DNA from 4 places in the Erwinia pyrifoliae DSM 12163 genome. Region 1 is predicted to be linked to each of the others. Evidence: predicted binding sites of a transcription regulator. Region 1 holds the regulator's gene; each other region holds the start of a gene.
What was found. The regulator CRP, encoded in region 1, controls carbon source genes, mostly activating them, when cyclic AMP is high. The targets are predictions, from matches to a motif close to ATGTGANNNNNNTCACAT.
Positions count from the first base shown of each region.

Region 2: the regulator CRP is predicted to act here: its motif matches at 2,965-2,982, upstream of mlc (sugar metabolism global transcriptional regulator Mlc).
Region 3: the regulator CRP is predicted to act here: its motif matches at 3,155-3,172, upstream of EPYR_RS05935 (NupC/NupG family nucleoside CNT transporter).
Region 4: the regulator CRP is predicted to act here: its motif matches at 1,645-1,662, upstream of deoC (deoxyribose-phosphate aldolase).

Region 1 covers NC_017390.1:3,702,188-3,707,423, forward strand. Annotated here, with positions in the region: gene EPYR_RS16900 (hydrolase) at 1-104, shown strand, start outside; gene EPYR_RS16905 (YheU family protein) at 104-322, shown strand; gene EPYR_RS16910 (phosphoribulokinase) at 430-1,299, shown strand; gene EPYR_RS16915 (OsmC family protein) at 1,336-1,743, opposite strand; gene crp (cAMP-activated global transcriptional regulator CRP) at 2,109-2,741, shown strand; gene EPYR_RS16925 (YccS/YhfK family putative transporter) at 2,802-4,880, shown strand; gene argD (bifunctional acetylornithine/succinyldiaminopimelate transaminase) at 4,926-5,236, opposite strand, start outside.
Region 2 covers NC_017390.1:2,082,844-2,088,079, reverse strand. Annotated here, with positions in the region: gene EPYR_RS09305 (DUF1460 domain-containing protein) at 1-542, shown strand, start outside; gene EPYR_RS09300 (MFS transporter) at 669-1,937, opposite strand; gene EPYR_RS09295 (LysR family transcriptional regulator) at 2,040-2,939, shown strand; gene mlc (sugar metabolism global transcriptional regulator Mlc) at 3,106-4,323, shown strand; gene bioD (dethiobiotin synthase) at 4,442-5,104, shown strand.
Region 3 covers NC_017390.1:1,342,404-1,347,639, reverse strand. Annotated here, with positions in the region: gene EPYR_RS05950 (aldo/keto reductase) at 1-974, shown strand, start outside; gene EPYR_RS05945 (DUF2502 domain-containing protein) at 1,202-1,570, shown strand; gene EPYR_RS05940 (Nramp family divalent metal transporter) at 1,607-2,848, opposite strand; gene EPYR_RS05935 (NupC/NupG family nucleoside CNT transporter) at 3,288-4,472, shown strand; tRNA gene EPYR_RS05930 (tRNA-Ala) at 4,715-4,790, opposite strand; tRNA gene EPYR_RS05925 (tRNA-Ala) at 4,842-4,917, opposite strand.
Region 4 covers NC_017390.1:765,370-770,605, forward strand. Annotated here, with positions in the region: gene EPYR_RS03430 (patatin-like phospholipase family protein) at 1-840, shown strand, start outside; gene EPYR_RS03435 (metal-dependent hydrolase) at 837-1,613, shown strand; gene deoC (deoxyribose-phosphate aldolase) at 1,881-2,660, shown strand; gene deoA (thymidine phosphorylase) at 2,794-4,116, shown strand; gene deoB (phosphopentomutase) at 4,180-5,236, shown strand, end outside.

The DNA of each region.
Region 1 (5,236 bases):
AGCATGGCGGGCACGTCGGTTTTGTAGGCGGAACGCTGCGCAGCCCACAAATGTGGCTGGAGCAACGCATTCCGCAATGGCTTACCACCTGGCTGGACAACTGATGATTATTCCCTGGAAAGAACTCGATTCTGCAACGCTTGATAACCTGATTGAATCCTTTGTGCTGCGCGAAGGCACCGATTATGGCGAACATGAGCGATCGCTGGAACAGAAAGTCGCCGATGTTCGCCGTCAGCTGAGCAGCGGCGAGGTGGTGCTGGTGTGGTCTGAACTGCACGAGTCGGTCAACATTATGCCGCGCGGCCAGTTTCACGGCTAAGCGCATTTTGCCTGTATTTTATCGCTGTACCTGCTGCATGGGTGACACAGATCGACAAATCATGTTACCAATGCAGCCCCACCCGTTTTTTCAGGGAGTTGTTCGCCATGTCGATTAAACATCCGGTTATCGCCGTTACCGGCTCCAGCGGGGCAGGAACCACCACCACCAGCCTGGCATTCAGGAAGATTTTCCAGCAGCTGGATCTGCATGCTGCGGAAGTAGAAGGAGACAGCTTTCACCGCTTTACCCGCCCGGAGATGGATATGGCAATCCGCAAAGCGCGCGATATGGGTAAACACGTTAGCTATTTTGGCCCGGAAGCAAATGATTTCGGACTGCTGGAGCGCACATTTAGCGAATATGGTCGCAGCGGTAAAGGAAAGTCGCGTAAGTATCTGCATACTTATGATGAAGCCGTACCCTGGAATCAGGTGCCAGGCACCTTCACGCCGTGGCAGCCGCTGGCGGAACCGACCGACGTGCTGTTTTATGAGGGGTTGCACGGCGGCGTTGTCACCCCGCAGCATAACGTGGCGGACAAGGTGGATCTGCTGGTTGGCGTGGTGCCCATTGTCAACCTTGAGTGGATCCAGAAACTGGTGCGCGATACCAGCGAACGCGGCCACTCGCGCGAAGCGGTGATGGATTCCGTGGTGCGATCCATGGAGGATTACATCAACTTTATTACCCCGCAGTTTTCACGCACCCATATTAACTTCCAGCGCGTTCCGACCGTGGATACCTCCAACCCGTTTGCCGCCCGTGGCATCCCTTCTTTGGATGAGAGTTTCGTGGTTGTCCACTTTCAGGGGCTGGAAGATATCGATTTCCCTTACCTGCTGTCCATGTTGCAGGGTTCGTTTATCTCACATATCAAAACCCTGGTGGTGCCGGGCGGCAAAATGGGGCTGGCGATGGAGCTGATTATGGGGCCGCTGGTCAAGCGGTTGATTGAAGGAAAGAAAATCGGCTGACGTTCTTTCCTTTCACCGCTAAGCGAAGGGGCTGGATCAGGCCAGTGCGATAACTTCATAACTGTGACTTATCTTCACCCCCTTGCCCAACATGATCGCCACCGAGCAGTATTTTTCCGCAGAGAGATCGACCGCACGCGCTACCGCGTTATCCGCCAGCGCGGTTCCGCTGACCATAAAGTGCAGGTTGATGTGGGTGAAGATACGCGGTGCCTCTTCGCGGCGTTCTGAGGTCAGTTTTACTTCGCAGTCAGCCACGCTGTGGCGGCCCTTTTGCAAAATCGAAACCACGTCTATGGCGCTGCAGCCGCCGACGGCCATCAGCACCATTTCCATCGGGCTTGGTGCTTTATCGCCCGAATTACCATCCATCAGCACCTGATGGCCGGATGAGGATTCTCCCAAAAACGTCATCCCTTCAACCCATTTAACCCGTGCCTGCATAACAACATCCTCCAATTCATTTAGTTACAGCAGAGTACGCCGCAGTCACTTAAACGGCAACGCTCTCTTTTTCTGACTATGCTGAAGCGAGACAACAGAAGACAGCCATCCCAAGCTGTGCTACAAACGAGGCTGTAAATTTCATCTGCATCATGATGTTGGTGAAAACGAAACGACAGCATACGGCTTGCCCCGGAGCGACCCGTGTCTTTTCCTATCGGAACGCTTGACTATGTCAACGCCTGGCAGGGATTCAGCCCCCCGTATATCCCCAATATTTACGTGCGGCAGCAAGGGGATCGTGGCACTTGCTGCGTGGTAAACCGGATGTATTCAGGCCAGATGACAACAGAGGATAACAGCGAATGGTTCTCGGCAAACCGCAAACAGACCCTACTCTCGAATGGTTCCTGTCCCATTGCCATATTCACAAATATCCATCCAAAAGCACGCTGATCCATCAGGGTGAGAAGGCGGAAACCCTTTACTACATCGTTAAAGGTTCAGTAGCGGTATTAATCAAGGATGAAGAAGGGAAAGAGATGATCCTCTCTTATCTCAACCAGGGGGATTTTATCGGCGAGCTGGGCCTCTTTGAAGAGGGCCAGGAACGCAGTGCCTGGGTACGTGCCAAAGTAGCCTGTGAAGTGGCTGAAATCTCTTACAAAAAATTCCGTCAGCTGATCCAGGTCAATCCTGACATCCTGATGCGCCTGTCTTCGCAGATGGCGCGTCGCCTGCAGGTCACCTCGGAAAAAGTGGGTAATTTAGCTTTCCTTGATGTGACCGGACGCATTGCCCAGACGCTGCTGAACCTGGCAAAACAGCCCGATGCAATGACGCACCCGGACGGGATGCAGATCAAAATCACCCGTCAGGAGATCGGCCAGATTGTTGGCTGCTCGCGCGAAACGGTCGGTCGTATACTGAAAATGCTGGAAGATCAAAACCTGATCTCCGCACACGGTAAAACCATCGTCGTTTACGGCACGCGTTAATCGCCCCTGAACCCACGGCGCGCCAGCCTCTGTCGCGCCTTTTTCTATTTGGTGCGGCTGATGTGGCGCAGAATCATTTATCAACCTGAAGTTAACTACGCACTGCGGCAAACGCTGGTGCTGTGTTTGCCGGTTGCACTTGGCTGGCTGCTGGGAGATTTACAGAAAGGTCTGCTGTTCTCACTGGTTCCCGCCTGCTGCAACAATGCCGGGCTGGATACGCCGCATAAACACTTCTTTAAACGCCTGATGGTGGGCGGAGGCCTGTTCGCCGGCAGCAGTTTTATTATCCAGTATGCCGGCGCCCAGGGGATCCCGCTGCCGCTGATCCTGCTGCTGATGGCGATGCTGCTGGGGGTTACCGGCGAGATCGGCCCGCTGCATGCCCGCCTGATGCCCGCCTCGCTGATTGCCGCCATCTTCACCCTTAGCCTCGCGGGGAAAGTGCCGATGTGGCAGCCTCCGTTACTGTATATCCTGGGCACCATCTGGTACGGCGTATTTAACTGGTTCTGGTTCTGGCTGTGGAAAGAGCAGCCGATGCGCGAAACGCTCAGCCTGCTATATCGCGAGCTGGCTGACTACTGCGAGGCAAAGTATCGCCATTTAAATCAGTTGAACGATCCCTCAACCGCCATGCCGCCGCTGTTTGCCCGCCAGCAAAAGGCCGTCGACCTCATCACTACCTGTTACCAGCAAATTCATATGCTGGCAGCCAACCGCAACCAGCACTACCAGCCTTTGACGCGCGCTTTCCAGGTGGCGCTTGACCTGCAGGAGCACATCGCCGTCAGCCTGCATCAGCCGGAAGACGTGCAAAAACTGGTGCGCCTGAGCCACGCCGAGGCGGTGATCCGCTGGAATGCGCAGCGTATCGCCGCCCGTCTGCGCGAGCTGGCTGACGATATCCTGTATCACCGCTTCCCCAAACGTTTTGAGATGGAGCAGCCGCTGGAAGCGCTGGAGAAGGTAGTCCATCAGCATCCGGATAATCCGGTCGGTCATTTTTGCTACTACCATTTCAGCCGTATTGCGCGCGTGCTGCGCACTCAACGCCCGCTTTACCGCCGCGATTTGATGGCCGACCGTCAGCGCCGCCTGCCGCTGCTGCCGGCGCTGAAAAGCTACCTTTCGCTTAAATCTACCGCTTTGCGCACCGCCGCACGCTATGCGGTGATGTTGACCTTTGCCAGTACGCTGGCGCTGTTTTTGGCTATGCCGAAGCCGTACTGGATACTGATGACCATGATGTTTGTCAGCCTGAACGGCTACAGTGCCACCCGGGTGCGCATCCAGCACCGGGCGCTCGGCACCCTGGCCGGGCTGGCGGTTGCCGCACTGGCCCTGCGCCTGCATGCTCCTGAGTCAATGACATTACTGGTGATGCTGGCCATCACCCTGGTCAGTTACCTGATTTTACGCAAGTTCTACGGTTGGGCGACGGTGGGCTTTACGGTAACGGCGGTTTATTCTCTCCAGCTTTTGTCGCTGAACGGGGAGAGCTTCTTATTGCCGCGCCTGCTCGATACGTTGATGGGCTGCCTGATTGCCTTTGGCGGCAACATCTGGCTGTGGCCGCAGTGGCAGAGCGGGCTGCTGCGCCAGAACGCAAACGATGCGCTGGAGGCCTTTCAGGAAGCGTTGCAGATGTTGTTAGGCAATGAACAGGATGTCAGCAAGCTGGCGAACCAGCGTATTAAAGTCAATCAGGCGCATAACGCGCTGTATAACTCCCTGAATCAGGCGATGCAGGAGCCTGGCTTCAATTCCCGCTATTTGGCCGATATGAAACTGTGGGTTACCCACAGCCAGCTGATCGTTGAACATATTAATGCGATGACGATTATGGCGCGGGAACATACCATGCTCACCGCCTCGCTGGCGGAGCGCTATCTTCAGTCCTGCGAGATAGCCCTGCAACGTTGCCAGCAGCGGCTGGAATATGACGGGCCGGGTTCAAAAAGCAATGTGCTGGAGGCACCGGACAATTTCCAGCATGGCCCGGTGACCCTGCTGGAAGGTCACATCGAGCGTATTCTCGACCACCTTAACACCATGCACACCATTTCATCACTGGCCTGGAGCCAGCGCCCACATCATGGCCACTGGCTGTCACGTCGCTTGGGGAAATCGTCATAGCGGCAACCCGAATAAGCGGTCGCCGCACGGTTAGCGCACCGTCGCTCAGCCCAGTACTTTATCAACGGCCGCAGCAAAGCGCACCATGCCTTCGGCGATATCGGCAGGCTCTATCACCAGCGATGGCGCGAAGCGCATCACGCCGCTACCGGCTACCAGCACCATCACCCCTTCGGCCGCCGCCACGTTAAGGATTTCGCGGGCTTTATCAGCGTACTGTGGCTTCAGCGCTGCGCCAATCAGCAGCCCTTTGCCACGGATATCGCTGAACAGATCGCGCTTAGCATTTAGCGCCTGTAGCGCATCAACAAACAGCTGCCGCCGCGCGGCCACGCCGTCGAGCACTTCCGGCGTAT
Region 2 (5,236 bases), 1.6 Mb from region 1:
CCGATTTTAATGGCGTCGATTGTTTTACCCTGATTGATTACGTTGAAGCACTGACACGGGTTAATCATCAGAAAGACTTTCTTACCAACCTGATCGCGATAAGGTATGCACAAGAGAAGGTTGACTATTACAGCAGGAAGCATTTTTTCACCGACTGGTTCGCTACCAGCCCGCAGAACGTTGCCGATGTCACACGCGATATCAGTCCTGACTATGTCAGCGTGCAAAAGCATCTTAACGCCAAAGCAGACGGCAGCGAATATATATCTGGCCTCGGCGTCAGGCCCAGAGAAATAAACTACATTCCCGGCGATAAAATCGATACCGTGGTGCTGGATAATCTGAAAACGGGTGATTACGTGGGCGTTTACACTAAACTGGCGGGGCTGGATGTTTCACATACCGGAATAGTGATAAAGGGTGATGGAAAAGTCTGGTTCAGAAATGCCTCTTCGCTGTCAGCTAACATGAAGGTAGTTGATTCGCCCTTTGTTGAATATATGTCGTCAAAGCCTGGCTTCATTGTTTTGCGCGCCAAATAATTTCATCTACAACATCTCCTTATCCGCCTGGCCGCATGGAGACCGGATAAGGTAATCGAACAGGCTTATGGCGAAGGTTAGCGCCAGCTGCGCCGGATAATCCCGGCGCAGGGGCAAAAACGACAATTACAGTTTCATGGTGTGCAATCTTGAACCCACCATCAGCGCCAGCAGCAGCATAACAGCAGTAAAACCGGTAATGCCGTACCAGCCAAAATGATGCCAAAACACGCCCCCTAACGTACCCGCCACGCTGGAACCAAGGTAATAAAAAAAGAGATACAGTGATGAAGCCTGACCGCGTGCGCGGCGCGCGCGTGCGCCAATCCAGCCGCTGGCGACTGAATGTGCGGCAAAGAAACCGGCGGCAAACAGCATCATGCCCAAAAGGATTAGCCAGATGTTACCTGCCAGAGTCATAAGCAGTCCGGTCAACATAATGGCCGTTGAGAAAAGCAACACCGGAGCACGACCATATTTTGCCGTCATCACACCTGCTTTCGGCGAACTCCATGATCCGGTCAGATAGACGACCGACAGCAGACCGACCACCGCCTGATTGAGCGAAAATGGAGCCGACAATAAACGATAGCCAATGTAGTTGAACAGGGTGACAAATGCCCCCATCAACAGAAACCCCTCGGCAAACAGCAAAGGTAGCCCGCTATCGCGCCAGTGCAGGCGGAAATTTAGCAGCAGGTTACGCGGTTTGAGCGATGTCGGGCGGAAATGACGAGATGCTGGCAAGATTTTCCAAAACATCAATGCGGCCGCCAGAGATAAGCAGCCGATGACCATCAACGCTATTCGCCAGCTGCTGAAATCAGTGATAACCCCGCTGATCAAGCGGCCGCTCATGCCACCTATCGAGTTACCGCTGATGTAAAGCCCCATTGAAAAGGCCACCACGCCGGGGTGCATCTCTTCGCTAAGATAAGTCATCCCCACCGCAGCCACGCCGCTTAGTGCCAGGCCGGTAAGCGCACGCATCAATAAAATACCGTGCCAGCTGGTCATGGTGGCGGCAAGCAGGGTGCACACGGCGGCAAGCAGCAGCGCCGTAACCATTACCGATTTACGCCCGATAGCATCGGATAATGGCCCAGTTACCAGCAGGCCAGGCGCCATCAGCCCGGTAGCGATGGACAGCGATATGCTACTGGCAGCAGGAGATACGCCGAATTCATGCGACAAAACCGGCAAAACAGGCTGTACACAATAGAGCAAAGCAAAAGTCGCCAGCCCGGCCGAGAACAGCGCCATAGTGACGCGCATAAACTGCGGCGTGCCACGTTTGATATACACATTGTTGTTGATTACAGAAGTCGATAAAGGAATAGACGCTGACCGTTCAGCACGTTTGGGCAGCGTGACGGCCTGAGAGGAGCGGTTCACTTTGGATCCTTAAGGTTATTGGCAGTGATCAACCTGTAAAGGGTAAGAAAGATGATTTATGATGTCTAATATATTAATAATCTGAAATGATACTTCTGAGATATGAATATTGAGCTGCGTCATCTGCGCTATTTTATCGCCGTTGCTGAAGAACTGCATTTTGGTCGTGCTGCACTGCGGCTTAATATCTCACAACCGCCGCTTAGTCAGCAGATCCAACTGCTTGAGCAGGAAATGGGGGCGCGACTGTTCGCCCGCACCAATCGCAGCGTGCGGCTCACTGCGGCCGGTGAGCAGTTTTACAAAGATGCCTGCCTGATTATGCAACAGGTTGGTCAGGCGGTTAGCAAAGCGGCGCGACTGCATCGCGGTGATGAAGGGGAGCTACGTATTGGGTTTACCTCATCAGCGCCGTTGATTAACGCAGTTTCAAATGCACTGTTTACCTACCGCCAGCGTTACCCATCGGTTCATGTCGAAATGCAGGAGATAAACACGCGTCAACAGCTGGCACCGCTCAGTGATGGGCGACTTGATTTAGGCGTCATGCGCAATACCATTCTCCCTGAAACTTTTCATCATCAGTTGCTGCTACAGGAACCAATGTATGCACTGGTGCACCGTGCGCACCGGCTGGCGAACCGACAGCAGATTGCGTTGAGTGAACTGGCGCTGGAGCCATTCGTGTTCTTCGACCCGGGCGTTGGTACCGCCCTGTACGGCGAAATCATCCAGCTGCTGCAACGCTATGATATCCAGCCTGATATTGCCCAGGAAGTGGGGGAGGCGATGACCATAATTGGTTTAGTTTCGGGCGGTCTGGGCGTTTCGATTCTGCCCGCGTCATTCCACCGGGTGCGGCTGAATGATGTCGTCTGGATCCCACTGCAAGAGCAGGATGCGCGTTCAGAAGTTTGGCTGGTTTGGTCGAAACAGCGTGAGATGCCTGCTGTCGCTGCTGCGATGAAGGAATTGTTATTGCCGCCTGTCACCCATTCGTAAACTACAAGAACACTTAACGTCAGTTTTGTGTTGTAAATCACATTTCGAATCAAGCAGTTGACGCCATCTGTGAAGTGTTTCACCATGAACAGATAGCGAGAATATAACCGCCAATATTGGCAGATTTCAATGACCTTGCAGCAAAAAGTGATAATAAGGAGCAAATGTGATTACGGATAGCCTGCCCGGCCATATTGACCATATTAAGCAAATGAATGCCGGAAACGTATATCGGCTGATCGACCGCTACGGCCCGGTCTCGCGCATTGAGCTGTCCAATAAAACGCGTTTGTCTCCGGCCAGTATCACCAAAATCGTGCGAGAACTGCTGCAGGCTCATTTGGTGAAGGAAACTGAATTCCAGGAGGCAGGATGTCGGGGGCGGCCGGCGATTGGCCTGGTGCTTGACAGTCACGCCTGGCATTTCCTTTCTATACGCATCGGTAATGGCGAGATCGACATCGCACTTCGCGATCTGAGCTGTAAATTGGTTGTCGAACAGCAACAACCCTTGCTGGCAGCGGCTGAAGAACCGTTGCTGGCGCGCATTCTCCAGCATATCGATCGGTTTTTCACCCAGCACCAGCATCAACTTGAGCGCCTCACCGCGATCGCCTTCACGCTCTCAGGCAGGATCAACAGCCGAACCGGCATTGTTCAGCACCTCCCGTTCTATCAGGTTGATAACATGCCGCTGGGGCCTGAACTTGAAAAACTCACCGGGCTACCTGTTTTCATTCAAAATGATATCTGTGCCTGGACCCGGGCAGAATCGCTGTTTGGTGCCTCGCGCAATGCCAGCAATATTATTCAGCTAGTGATTGACCAGAACGTCGGTGCCGGTGTCATTACCGCCGGTCAATTGCTTCACGGTGGCGGCAACACAATGGCCGAGATTGGACATATTCAGGTCGATCCTTATGGCCAACGCTGCTGCTGCGGTCACCAGGGGTGCCTGGAAACGGTTGCCAGCATCAACAACATAGTTAATTTGGCTGCGCAGCGACTGTCGTCGTCGACGGGTTCTGTCCTGCATCATCAGCCACTGACGATCGACACTTTGTGTGATGCGGCGCTGTCCGGAGATCGTCTGGCCTGCGACATCATCAGCGGGGTGGGCAGCAGCCTGGGACGGGTCCTGGCCATAATGGTCAATCTCTTCCATCCACAGAAAATCCTTATAGGTTCACCGCTAAACCGCGCCCGGTCGATTCTGTTTCCGGCTATTTCTGGTTGTATTCGCCAGCAGGCCTTACCCGCCTGTAGCGCCGAACTCAGCGTAGAATCCACACGGTTTGCGCAGTCCGGCACCCTGTCCGCCGCAGCGCTGGTCAAAGAAGCGCTCTATGACGGGTCGCTGCTCATCAGACTGATGCAAGGCTGATAGATAACCAAAGATTGCGCTAACGCAATCTTTGATAACCGGTAGTGTCCTACACTTTTGGCTCCCATTGAGCACTAAAATACCAATCAGCCCAAACCGGGGCTGCCGGAGTCATGCTATGTCAACACGGTTATTTGTCACGGGAACGGATACGGAAGTTGGGAAAACGGTGGTATCGCGCGCCTTGCTGCAAAAGCTGGCAGCTGCAGGTAAACGCAGTGTGGGTTATAAACCTGTGGCCAAAAGCAGTAAGCAAACCGCCGAAGGGGCGCGTAATCAGGACGCGTTGGTGTTGCAGGCATCTTCTTCCGTGGCCTTGCCCTATCAGGCAATAAACCCGTTAACGCTGCTGGATGACGAGATCAGCACCAGCCCGACGCCGGTCAGTTATGAGGCCTTGAGCGGTGGGCTGAAGGCGCTGGATGACCACGCCGACTATATCATCGTGGAAGGCACGGGAGGGTGGCGTAGTCTGATGAGCGATCTGCGTCCGTTATCAGACTGGGCAGTGCAGGAGCGGCTGCCGGTGGTACTGGTTGTGGGCATTAAGCTGGGCTGTATCAGCCATGCTTTGTTAACCGCCCAGGCGGTAGTGAATGATGGCCTGCCACTGCTGGGCTGGGTAGCTAACCGCATTAATCCGGGGCTGGCGCACTATGCTGAAATCATTAACGTACTGCGCGGACAAATCCCGGCTCCGCTACTGGGGGAGGTGCCTTATCTGCCGCGCCCGGAAACCCGCGATCTGGCGCAATATCTCGATCTGTCACCTCTGGCGTAACGGCGGCAGCCACGGCCGAACGTGGCTGGATTTGCTGAAAACTCACCTGTTGCCCGCTGTTTGTCGTCAATCTGCAACGTCATATCCCGTTTAGCTGCTGTGACGTTGTCACATGCAGCTTCTCTGCTGAGG
Region 3 (5,236 bases), 1.7 Mb from region 1:
ATACCCGACGTTATAATACAATGACCTGGCATCGTTGCGGGCGCAGCGGGCTGAAACTGCCGGCCATCTCGCTCGGTTTATGGCACAATTTTGGTGACGGCTCGCGGTTGGATAACAGTCGTGACCTGCTGCGCCACGCGTTTGATAACGGCATCACTCATTTCGATTTAGCGAATAATTACGGGCCGCCTCCCGGCTTGGCAGAAGAGAATTTAGGCCGTATTTTGCGCGCAGACTTCGCCAGCTATCGTGATGAGCTGCTGCTGTCCAGTAAAGCAGGATATACCATGTGGGAGGGACCATACGGCGACTGGGGCTCACGCAAGTATCTGATTTCCAGCCTCAACCAAAGCCTGAAACGTATGGGGGTTGACTATGTGGACATTTTTTATCACCACCGCCCGGACCCGGAAACGCCGCTGGAAGAAACCATGGCCGCCCTCGATCATCTGGTGCGCCAGGGGAAAGCGCTGTACGTTGGCCTTTCCAATTATCCGGCGGAGTTGGCCGCAGCAGCCATTGCGCTGCTGAAAGAGCTGGGTACGCCTTGTCTTATCCACCAGCCCAGATATTCGATGTTTGCCCGTGCGCCAGAAGAGGGTCTGCTGGACGTGCTGGCACACAGCGGAGTGGGCAGTATCGCCTTCTCTCCGCTGGCCAGCGGCATACTTACCGACCGCTATCTGAACGGTATTCCGCAAGATTCCCGCGCCGCCAGCGGCAGCCGCTTCCTGAGCAGTGAACAGCTGACGCCGGAGAAAATGGACAAAGTAGCGCGCCTGAATGCGCTGGCTGGCAAGCGCGGACAGAAACTGTCGCAGATGGCGCTGGCCTGGGTGCTCAGGGATAACCGTGTGACCTCCGTACTTATTGGTGCCAGTAAAACCAGTCAGATTGATGATGCGGTACAGATGCTGGCGAATCGCGACTTTACGCCAGCCGAGCTGGCGCACATTGACGCTATCCTGGGCTAACAGCAAACAGCTTGCGCCAGCAACGGCGTGAAAAATCGGGCATGCCAGCCGTCGGTTAAAAGCGATGAGGCTGGCAGGCTTATCTGCATCTACCGTGACATGCTTCTCAGAAACCTCTCCAATACCCGTCCTTTCCTAAATTTACAGAATTTCCCAAGCATAACGAAAGAGATATCTTTATATTATGCTGCTGCAGCGGAGAATTGCCTGCTGATAAAGGAGACATCATGAAATGTTTATTGCTTGTGGCGGCTTTGCTGGCAAGTATAGCGCCACAAGCCTTGCAGACAGCTTACGCAGATAGCGCACGTATTCAGCTGGCACCAGGGATGACACTGCATTTGGGCGACCGCGACCGCCATGGTCACTATTGGGACGGCGGCCGCTGGCGTGATTACCACTGGTGGCGCACTAACTATCGCTACAATGAGGGGCGCTGGTGGCGGCATGAGCAATGGCGCCGCCATCAGCAGATGCTTCGCCATCATCAATGGGAAAGAGAACGTCGCTGGCGTCAACACGGGCACCATCATCAATGGCGCCCACACCCGCCAATACTCAGGCAACATGAACGCGATCGTCGCGACCGCTGGTAATCCTCTACGCGGCGGGCCTGCCCGCCGTAGATGCATTTACCCATTCAGGGTGGTTGCGACCAGCAGATAGCCATTGAGCGCCACCACCACCGCAACAATAAAGCGGCCAAAGTTCTGCATCAGCCGGGAATTCACCATATCGCCCATCAGCGCCGGGTTGCCGGTAAACGCCAGTAACGGCACCAGCGCCAGCGCAATACCAAAGCTTAACAGCACCTGACTCATAACCAGGATGCGCGTGGGTTCCCAGCCCGCCAGGATAACAATAAATGACGGCAGCATGGTGATAACACGCCGCACCAGCAGCGGTATGTGAAAGTGGATAAAGCCCTGCATCACCACCTGCCCGGCCATAGTGCCTACCACGGTCGAGGACAGCCCCGCCGCCAGCAGACTCAGGCCAAACACCAGCGCCGCCGCTTTCCCCAGCAGCGGATCGAGCGTCAGATAAGCCTGGTCGAGATCGGCAATGCCGTTGTGGCCGCTAAAGTGAAAAGCCGCCGCCGCCGTGGCCATCATTGCCAGATTAACGAAACCGGCAATCGTCATGGCAATCGCCACATCGAGTTTTGTCGAAGAGTAACGTTCAACACGCGTCCCGTTATCGCCGCTGTTTTGCGTCAGCGAAGAGTGCAGATAGATAACATGAGGCATGATGGTCGCCCCAAGCACGCCCGCCGCCAGCAGCACCGCATCCGCCGTTGGCAACGCTGGCACGGCCATACCTTGCAGCAGATCGACCACTTTCGGCTGTGAGAAGAACAGCTCAATCACATAGGCCGCCGCAACAAACAGCAGTAAGCCACCGATCGCCAGCTCCAACGGTTTCTGCCCACGGTTTTGCAGCATCAGTATCAGAAACGTTGCCACTCCGGTGAGCATCGCGCCCTGCAACAGACTCACGCCGAACACCAGCTTGAAGCCGATGGCGGCACCGATAAACTCCGCCAGATCGGTTGCCATAGCGATAATCTCCGCCTGTACCCAATAGAACCAGACCGCCGGGCGCGGAAAACGATCGCGGATATGCTCGGCCAGATTTTTGCCGGTGGCGATACCCAGTTTGGCGGACATAAGCTGGATGACCATCGCCATCACATTGGCCCAGACCACGACCCACAACAGCTGGTAGCCATAGGAAGCCCCCGCCTGAATATTGGTGGCGAAGTTGCCCGGATCGATGTAGCCGATAGCCGCGATGAAAGCAGGCCCCATTAAGGCAAACTTGATTTTACGATTGCTGCGGACGCTCTGCTCCACTGTGCGGCTTTCCGACATAATTCTGACTCCTGCTGCCTTACGCCTGACGGCAATGTCGCCTTTAATGGACAATGATTATCCAGTAAATCGCTAATGGTTACGGGTATCACTGTGATAGCCAGCGCTATAAGATATAGCATTAGCTATACTTTTAGCACAGGTGCGTCAATGTTACACGCCAGGCAACCTCTTAAAATGTAGGATATTCGGAAATGACTTACCAGCCTACTGCTTATCTTTTAAGCACAGGGGTGCATCACGGCGGTGGAATGGCGGTGTTCTACACCGCCGAAGAGAGCGAGTTTGTTAAATTAAAGTAAAATGATGTGACGAACGTCAAATGACTGAATTCTGCGACGATACGTAATTATTATATTATGGTACAGAACTCGTTTTTCCTCTTCTTGTTACATAGAATGTGCAACCAAATATAATAGCCCTCGAATTTGGAGCAAATATGTCCCGTGTTCTGCACTTTGCTTTAGCACTGGTGGTGGTCACATTGCTGGCTCTGTTGGTCAGCCGTGACCGTAAAAATATCCGTATCCGCTTTGTTATCCAACTACTGGTCATTGAAGTTCTGCTGGCCTGGTTCTTCCTCAACTCTGAAGCAGGTCTGGGATTTGTTAAAGGGTTTTCAGACCTGTTCGAAAAATTGCTCAAGTACGCGGCGCAAGGAACCAATTTTGTCTTTGGCAATATGAGCGACAAAGGTCTGGCCTTTTTCTGGCTTAACGTCCTGTGTCCTATCGTATTTATCTCCGCGCTGATAGGTATTCTGCAACACTTCCGCATTCTGCCCGTCATCATCCGTGCAATCGGTACCGTACTGTCGAAGATCAATGGAATGGGTAAACTGGAGTCTTTTAATGCGGTAAGTTCGCTGATTTTGGGGCAGTCAGAAAACTTTATTGCCTATAAGGATATCCTGGGCAGGATGTCTGAACGCCGTATGTACACCATGGCTGCCACCGCTATGTCGACCGTCTCCATGTCGATTGTCGGCGCTTATATGACCCTGTTACAGCCAAAGTATGTGGTCGCGGCGCTGGTACTGAATATGTTCAGTACTTTTATCGTTTTATCGTTAATCAATCCCTACCGCGTCGACAGTGAAGAAGACCTGAAGCTGGGTAATACGCATGAAGGACAAAGCTTCTTCGAAATGCTGGGGGAGTATATCCTCGCCGGTTTCAAAGTGGCGGTGATCGTTGCAGCAATGCTGATTGGTTTTATCGCGCTGATTTCCGCCATTAACGCTCTGTTTGACACGCTTTTCGGCATCAGCTTCCAGGGCATTCTTGGCTACGCATTTTTCCCCTTCGCGTGGGTGATGGGCGTCCCGAGCAGTGAGGCTTTACAGGTGGGCAGCATCATGGCAACTAAACTGGTTTCCAATGAGTTCGTCGCGATGATCGATCTGCAAAAAATCGCCAGCACGCTGTCGCCGCGCGCTGAAGGCATCTTGTCGGTATTCCTGGTGTCATTCGCCAACTTCTCGTCAATTGGCATCGTTGCCGGCGCGATTAAAGGGCTGCATGAACAACAGGGAAATGTGGTTTCGCGCTTTGGCCTGAAACTGCTGTACGGTTCAACGCTGGTCAGTGTACTGTCGGCCTCAATTGCGGGCCTGGTGCTGTAAACCACGGGCGGGGTTGCCTGGCCCCGCTATTCTCTTCGCAGCCAGTGCCATCCTGATTGTTCTGAACGCCTCGCTACAATAATCCATTTACTGCGCTCTGATCGTCTGCGGACGGAACAGGTAAGCGCGGTAAGGCAGATTGCATGGAACAGGATGGGATGGCAATGCGTTGACAAGAAGACAGCCCAATACAAAAAATCCGCCTGAGCAGATTATTAATAATGTATAAGGCTTTGAAGATTTGGTGGAGATAAGCGGGATCGAACCGCTGACCTCTTGCATGCCATGCAAGCGCTCTCCCAGCTGAGCTATACCCCCACTACAGAAAGTATCAGTTTTTCGGAGCCACCTAATCTGCTGGATAAGATTTGGTGGAGATAAGCGGGATCGAACCGCTGACCTCTTGCATGCCATGCAAGCGCTCTCCCAGCTGAGCTATACCCCCAAGCCGAAAAACCGTGTCGTGTTGACGGCGGGGATAATATGAAACGCTGGGGTTGGTGTCAACGGCAATTTAGTTATCTGCGTGCGATTGCCGAAAAAGCCGCCAAAGCGCTGAACAAAGCGCAATCCTGCTGTTAATTCGTTGTCTCGTTTTTCGGCTTCCCACCCTGACTGAATTCTTGTTAATTACGCGTTAAAAACCCTTCGGAATAAACTTGTTTTTGTGAATCCACCATGCAAAACTGCGGCGGATTTTGGCTGCCAGCCCTATGCTGCGCGGGACGCGTGCGTCACTTCGTTAGCTGCGGAATCTGGCACTT
Region 4 (5,236 bases), 1.1 Mb from region 1:
GCGCAAAACCTTTCAGCCTTTGTCTGCGCTCAACCGGGTTATGCCCGCCGGGTGATCACGCGTTACACCACCAGCAAATTGTTCTTTGATCCTCTGCGGTTTATGCGCGGCGGGCATTTGCTCGATCTTGACTGGCTGATTGATATCACGCGCCAGGAGCTGCCGCTGGCGATTGACGCCGGTGAGAAGCTGTTTGCATCCGGGCGCGAATTCTATATGTGTGCCTGCCGCAGCGACGATTACAGCGCCAGCTACTTCGCGCCCACTTCAGAAAACTGGCACGATTTAATCAGGGCTTCCAGCGCCATTCCGGGCTTCTATCGTCCCGGCGTTAACCTGTCGGGCGTCAGCTATCTGGATGGCGGTATCAGCGATGCCATTCCGGTGCGTGAGGCGGCGCGGCGCGGGGCTGAAACTATCGTCGTTATCCGCACCGTGCCACCGCAAACTACCTTGACGCCGCACTGGCTGAAAAGGGCGGAATGCTGGTTGAGCGATGGCGCACTGCAACCGCTAATTAACATTATGCGGCTGCATGAAGAAAGCTATCTTCAGACCGAGCATTTCATCAACCAGCCGCCGGGTAAGTTACGCATTATTGAAATCTATCCGCCGCATCCGCTGTCCAGCATGGCGCTCGGCAGCCGGGTGGCCTCGTTGAATAAAGATTATCATCTGGGCAGACGCTGCGGACGTTACTTCCTTGCCACGCTTGGCCAGCGGCTGAACGATGATGCTCAACAGATGCGTCAGCAGATTGTGATACCGCCTGCCCCCGTGGCCAATGAGGCAGACCGTCTGGGAGCTGATACTGATTATGACAAGGGGTCGCTGGCATGACGCCATGTTTTGTCGATACGCACTGCCATTTCGATTTTCCGCCCTTCGTTGGCGATGAAGAGGCAAGTCTGCAACGGGCGGCTCAGGCCGGGGTTGAGAAAATGATTGCCGTCAGCGTATCGGCCACGCGTTTTGATCGGGTGATGGCGCTGGCAGAACGGCATTATGCGGTGTATGCCGCGCTTGGGCTGCATCCGATGGCGGTGGCAGAGCATAATGAGCAAAGCCTTGTCGCACTTGAACAGCATCTGCAACGGCGTCATCACAAAGTGGTCGCCATCGGCGAAATCGGCCTCGATCTGTTTATCGATAACCCGCAGTTTGAGCGGCAACAGGCACTGCTTGATGCGCAGCTGCGCCTGGCGCGTGATTACAGTCTGCCGGTGATCCTGCATTCGCGCCGCACTCATGACAAGCTGGCGCAGCAGCTGCGGCGTTTCGATCTGGCCAGGCGTGGCGTGGTGCACGGTTTTGCCGGAAGTGAACAGCAGGCGCTGGCGTTTATCCGTGCCGGATATGCGATTGGCGTCGGGGGTACTATCACCTATGAACGCGCCAGCAAAACTCGTCAAACCATTGCCCGTCTGCCGCTGACCTCACTGGTGCTGGAAACCGACTCACCCGATATGCCGCTGCAAGGTTTTCAGGGGCAGCCCAACCGCCCTGAGCGAGTCAGAGATATCTGGCACGCCCTGTGCGCTCTGCGCGATGAATCCCCGCAACAAATAACCGAAACGCTACGCGAGAATACCCGTACTCTGTTTGGCGTGTGAATGCAGATAGCGCCAACCTGACGATCCTGTGATGTGATAATGATAACATTTCCCCGGCGTTGACTTCGTGCCGGGTCCCGCCCGCCCGGCCGCCGCTTAATGGCGAACACCTCCAGGTTTCAGTTGACGTTAATGCAGATGTCATATTCGTATCGTGAAACTTCCCACAAAATCATGCCGCTCAGGCTGTTATAATCCTAACATTGCAGGCGTTGTCCGGCGTGAGCCTGTCAAATGCCTCCCCATTCAACTTACCTGGAAATAACCATGTCCGATGCCAAAGCTCAGGCGCTGCGCGCGCTGCAACTGATGGATCTCACCACGCTCAATGATGACGATACTGATGCCAACGTGATCGGCCTTTGTCGCCAGGCGAAATCCCCGGCCGGTAACACCGCCGCCATCTGCATCTATCCGCGCTTTATTCCGCTGGCGCGCAAAACGCTGCGTGAGCAGGGGACGCCGGAAATCCGTATTGCCACAGTGACCAACTTCCCACATGGCAATGATGATATTGATATTGCGCTGGCGGAAACCCGTGCGGCGATTGCCTACGGGGCAGATGAAGTTGACGTGGTATTCCCGTACCGTGCGCTGATCGCCGGTAATGAAACTGTCGGCTTTGAGCTGGTAAAGGCCTGTAAGCAGGCGTGTTCAGCGGCGAATGTGCTGCTAAAAGTCATCATTGAAAGCGGTGAGCTGAAAGAGGAAGCGCTGATCCGTCAAGCCTCTGAAATAGCCATCGATGCCGGCGCTGATTTTATCAAAACGTCCACCGGAAAAGTGTCGGTCAACGCCACGCCAGCGGTAGCGGAGATCATGATGCGTACTATTGCCGCGAAAGGCGTTCACCAGCAGGTGGGCTTTAAGCCAGCCGGTGGCGTGCGTACCGCAGACGATGCGGCGCTGTATTTGCAGCTGGCAGACGATATCCTTGGCCCGGACTGGGCCGATGCGCGCCATTTCCGTTTCGGTGCATCCAGCCTGCTCGCCAGCCTGTTAAACGCGGCGGGTTTCAGCGCCGCTACCAGCGACAGCGACTATTAACAGGCTGGTTGCCATTGCGCACCTGCACCGTGGCGGGGTAACACCGTACGCGGCGATGTGCGTCTCCAGACCGGCGATGGCCATCACGCCAGTATGGACCCGCATCATTGATGGTATTGTCCTGGGAGTCATCGTGTTTCTGCCACAAGAAATTATCCGCAAAAAACGTGATGGTCATGCACTAAGCGAAGAAGAGATCCGTCTGTTTATTAACGGCGTGTGTGACAACTCGGTTTCCGAGGGGCAGATCGCCGCGCTGGCGATGGCCATCTGGTTTCGTGATATGACGCTGCCGGAGCGTGTGGCGCTGACGATGGCGATGCGCGATTCCGGTTCGGTACTCAGCTGGAAAGCGCTGGATCTCAACGGCCCGGTGGTGGACAAACACTCAACCGGCGGCGTGGGCGATGTCACGTCGCTGATGCTTGGCCCAATGGTGGCTGCCTGTGGCGGCTATGTGCCGATGATCTCCGGCCGTGGGCTGGGTCATACCGGCGGCACGCTGGATAAACTGGAAGCCATTCCCGGTTTTGATATTTTCCCGCAGGACGACCGGTTCCGCCAGATTATCAAACAGGTAGGGGTGGCGATCGTCGGCCAGACCCGGTCGCTGGCTCCGGCGGATAAGCGCTTCTATGCCACGCGTGATATTACCGCCACGGTAGATTCAATCCCGCTTATTGCTGCCTCGATCCTCGCCAAGAAACTGGCTGAAGGTCTTGATGCCTTGGTCATGGACGTGAAAGTGGGTTCCGGGGCGCTGATGCCTGCTCTTGAACAATCCGAAGCGCTGGCGCAGGCCATTTTTGGCGTAGCAAACGGTGCCGGTTGTCACACCACCGTGCTGTTAACCGATATGAACCAGGCGCTGGCTTCCCGCGCCGGTAATGCGCTGGAAGTGCGTGAAGCGGTGCAGTTCCTGACCGGCGAATACCGCAATCCGCGCCTGCTGGAAGTGACGATGGCGCTGTGCAGCGAAATGTTGCTCTCCGGCGGGCTGGCGCAGTCAGGCGATGAAGCGCAGATTAAGCTGCAGGCGGTGCTGGACAACGGTGCCGCCGCCGAGGTGTTTGCGCGCATGGTAGCGGCGCAGAAGGGGCCGACTGACTTTATCGAGCGTATCGACAGTTATCTGCCTGTCCCGATGCTGAGCAAAGCGGTTTATGCCAACACCAGCGGCATCGTCAGCGCGATGGACACCCGTGCGCTGGGGATGGCGGTAGTGGCGCTGGGCGGCGGTCGCCGCCGGGCCAGCGACAGCATTGACTACAGCGTTGGCTTCAGCGACCTGGTGCAGCTGGGCGATAAGGTGGGTAGCCAGCGTCCGCTGGCGGTGATCCATGCTGCCAGCGAAGCCGGCTGGCAGCAGGCCGCTCGGGCCTTGCAGCACGCCGTCGTTGTCGGGCAGGTGGCGCCGGCATCAACGCCAGTTATTTATCGCAGAATCTCGCAATAAGCGGTATTCTGTTCCGATCGGATTTTTTTAACTCTCAATGCGAGAACCGCGCAGGAGAACGGCATGAAACGTGCATTTATCATGGTGCTGGATTCTTTCGGAATAGGGGCCAGCAAAGACGCTGATAAATTCGGCGATAAAGGCGCAGATACCCTCGGCCATATTGCCGGGGCGTGCTTCAGGGGGGAAGCAGACAAGGGGCGTCAAGGCCCGCTCCATCTACCCAATCTGACCGCGTTAGGCTTAGGTAAAGCGGCAGAGGCCTCAAGCGGGAAGTTTCCGCCGGGGCTGGATGGAAATGCTGAAATTATCGGTGCTTACGCCTATGCCAGCGAACTTTCCTCCGGCAAAGACACGCCGTCAGGCCACTGGGAAATTGCTGGCGTACCGGTGCTGTTTGACTGGGGCTACTTTAGCGACACCCAGAACAGCTTCCCGCAGGAACTGCTCGATTTGCTGGTGGAAAAAGCCGAGCTGCCCGGCTATCTCGGCAACTGTCATTCATCCGGAACGGTGATCCTTGACCAGCTTGGCGAAGAGCATATGAAGAGCGGAAAACCGATCTTCTATACCTCCGCCGACTCGGTGTTCCAGATTGCCTGTCATGAAGAGACTTTCGGCCTTGAGCGTCTCTATGCACTCTGTGAAATAGCACGCGAAGCCTTGACCGAAGGCGGTTACAATATTGGTCGCGTGATTGCACGCCCATTTGTTGGCGATAAGCCGGGCCACTTCGAGCGCACCGGCAACCGCCACGATCTGGCGGTAGAACCCCCGGCACCGACCGTTTTGAAAAAACTGGTCGATGAGCAGGGCGGAGAGGTGATCTCCGTCGGTAAAATCGCCGATATCTATGCCCATGTTGGCATTACCAAAAAGGTCAAGGCTACCGGCCTGGATGCGCTGTTTGATGCCACGGTTGGCGAAATGAGAACCGCGCCGGACAACAGCATCGTGTTCACCAATTTCGTTGATTTTGATTCGACGTGGGGGCATCGCCGCGATGTCCCAGGCTATGCCGCCGGGCTGGAGCTGTTCGATCGCCGCCTGCCGGAACTGATGGCGCAGGTGAAAGAGGGGGATATTCTGATCCTCACGGCGGATCACGGCTGCGACCCAA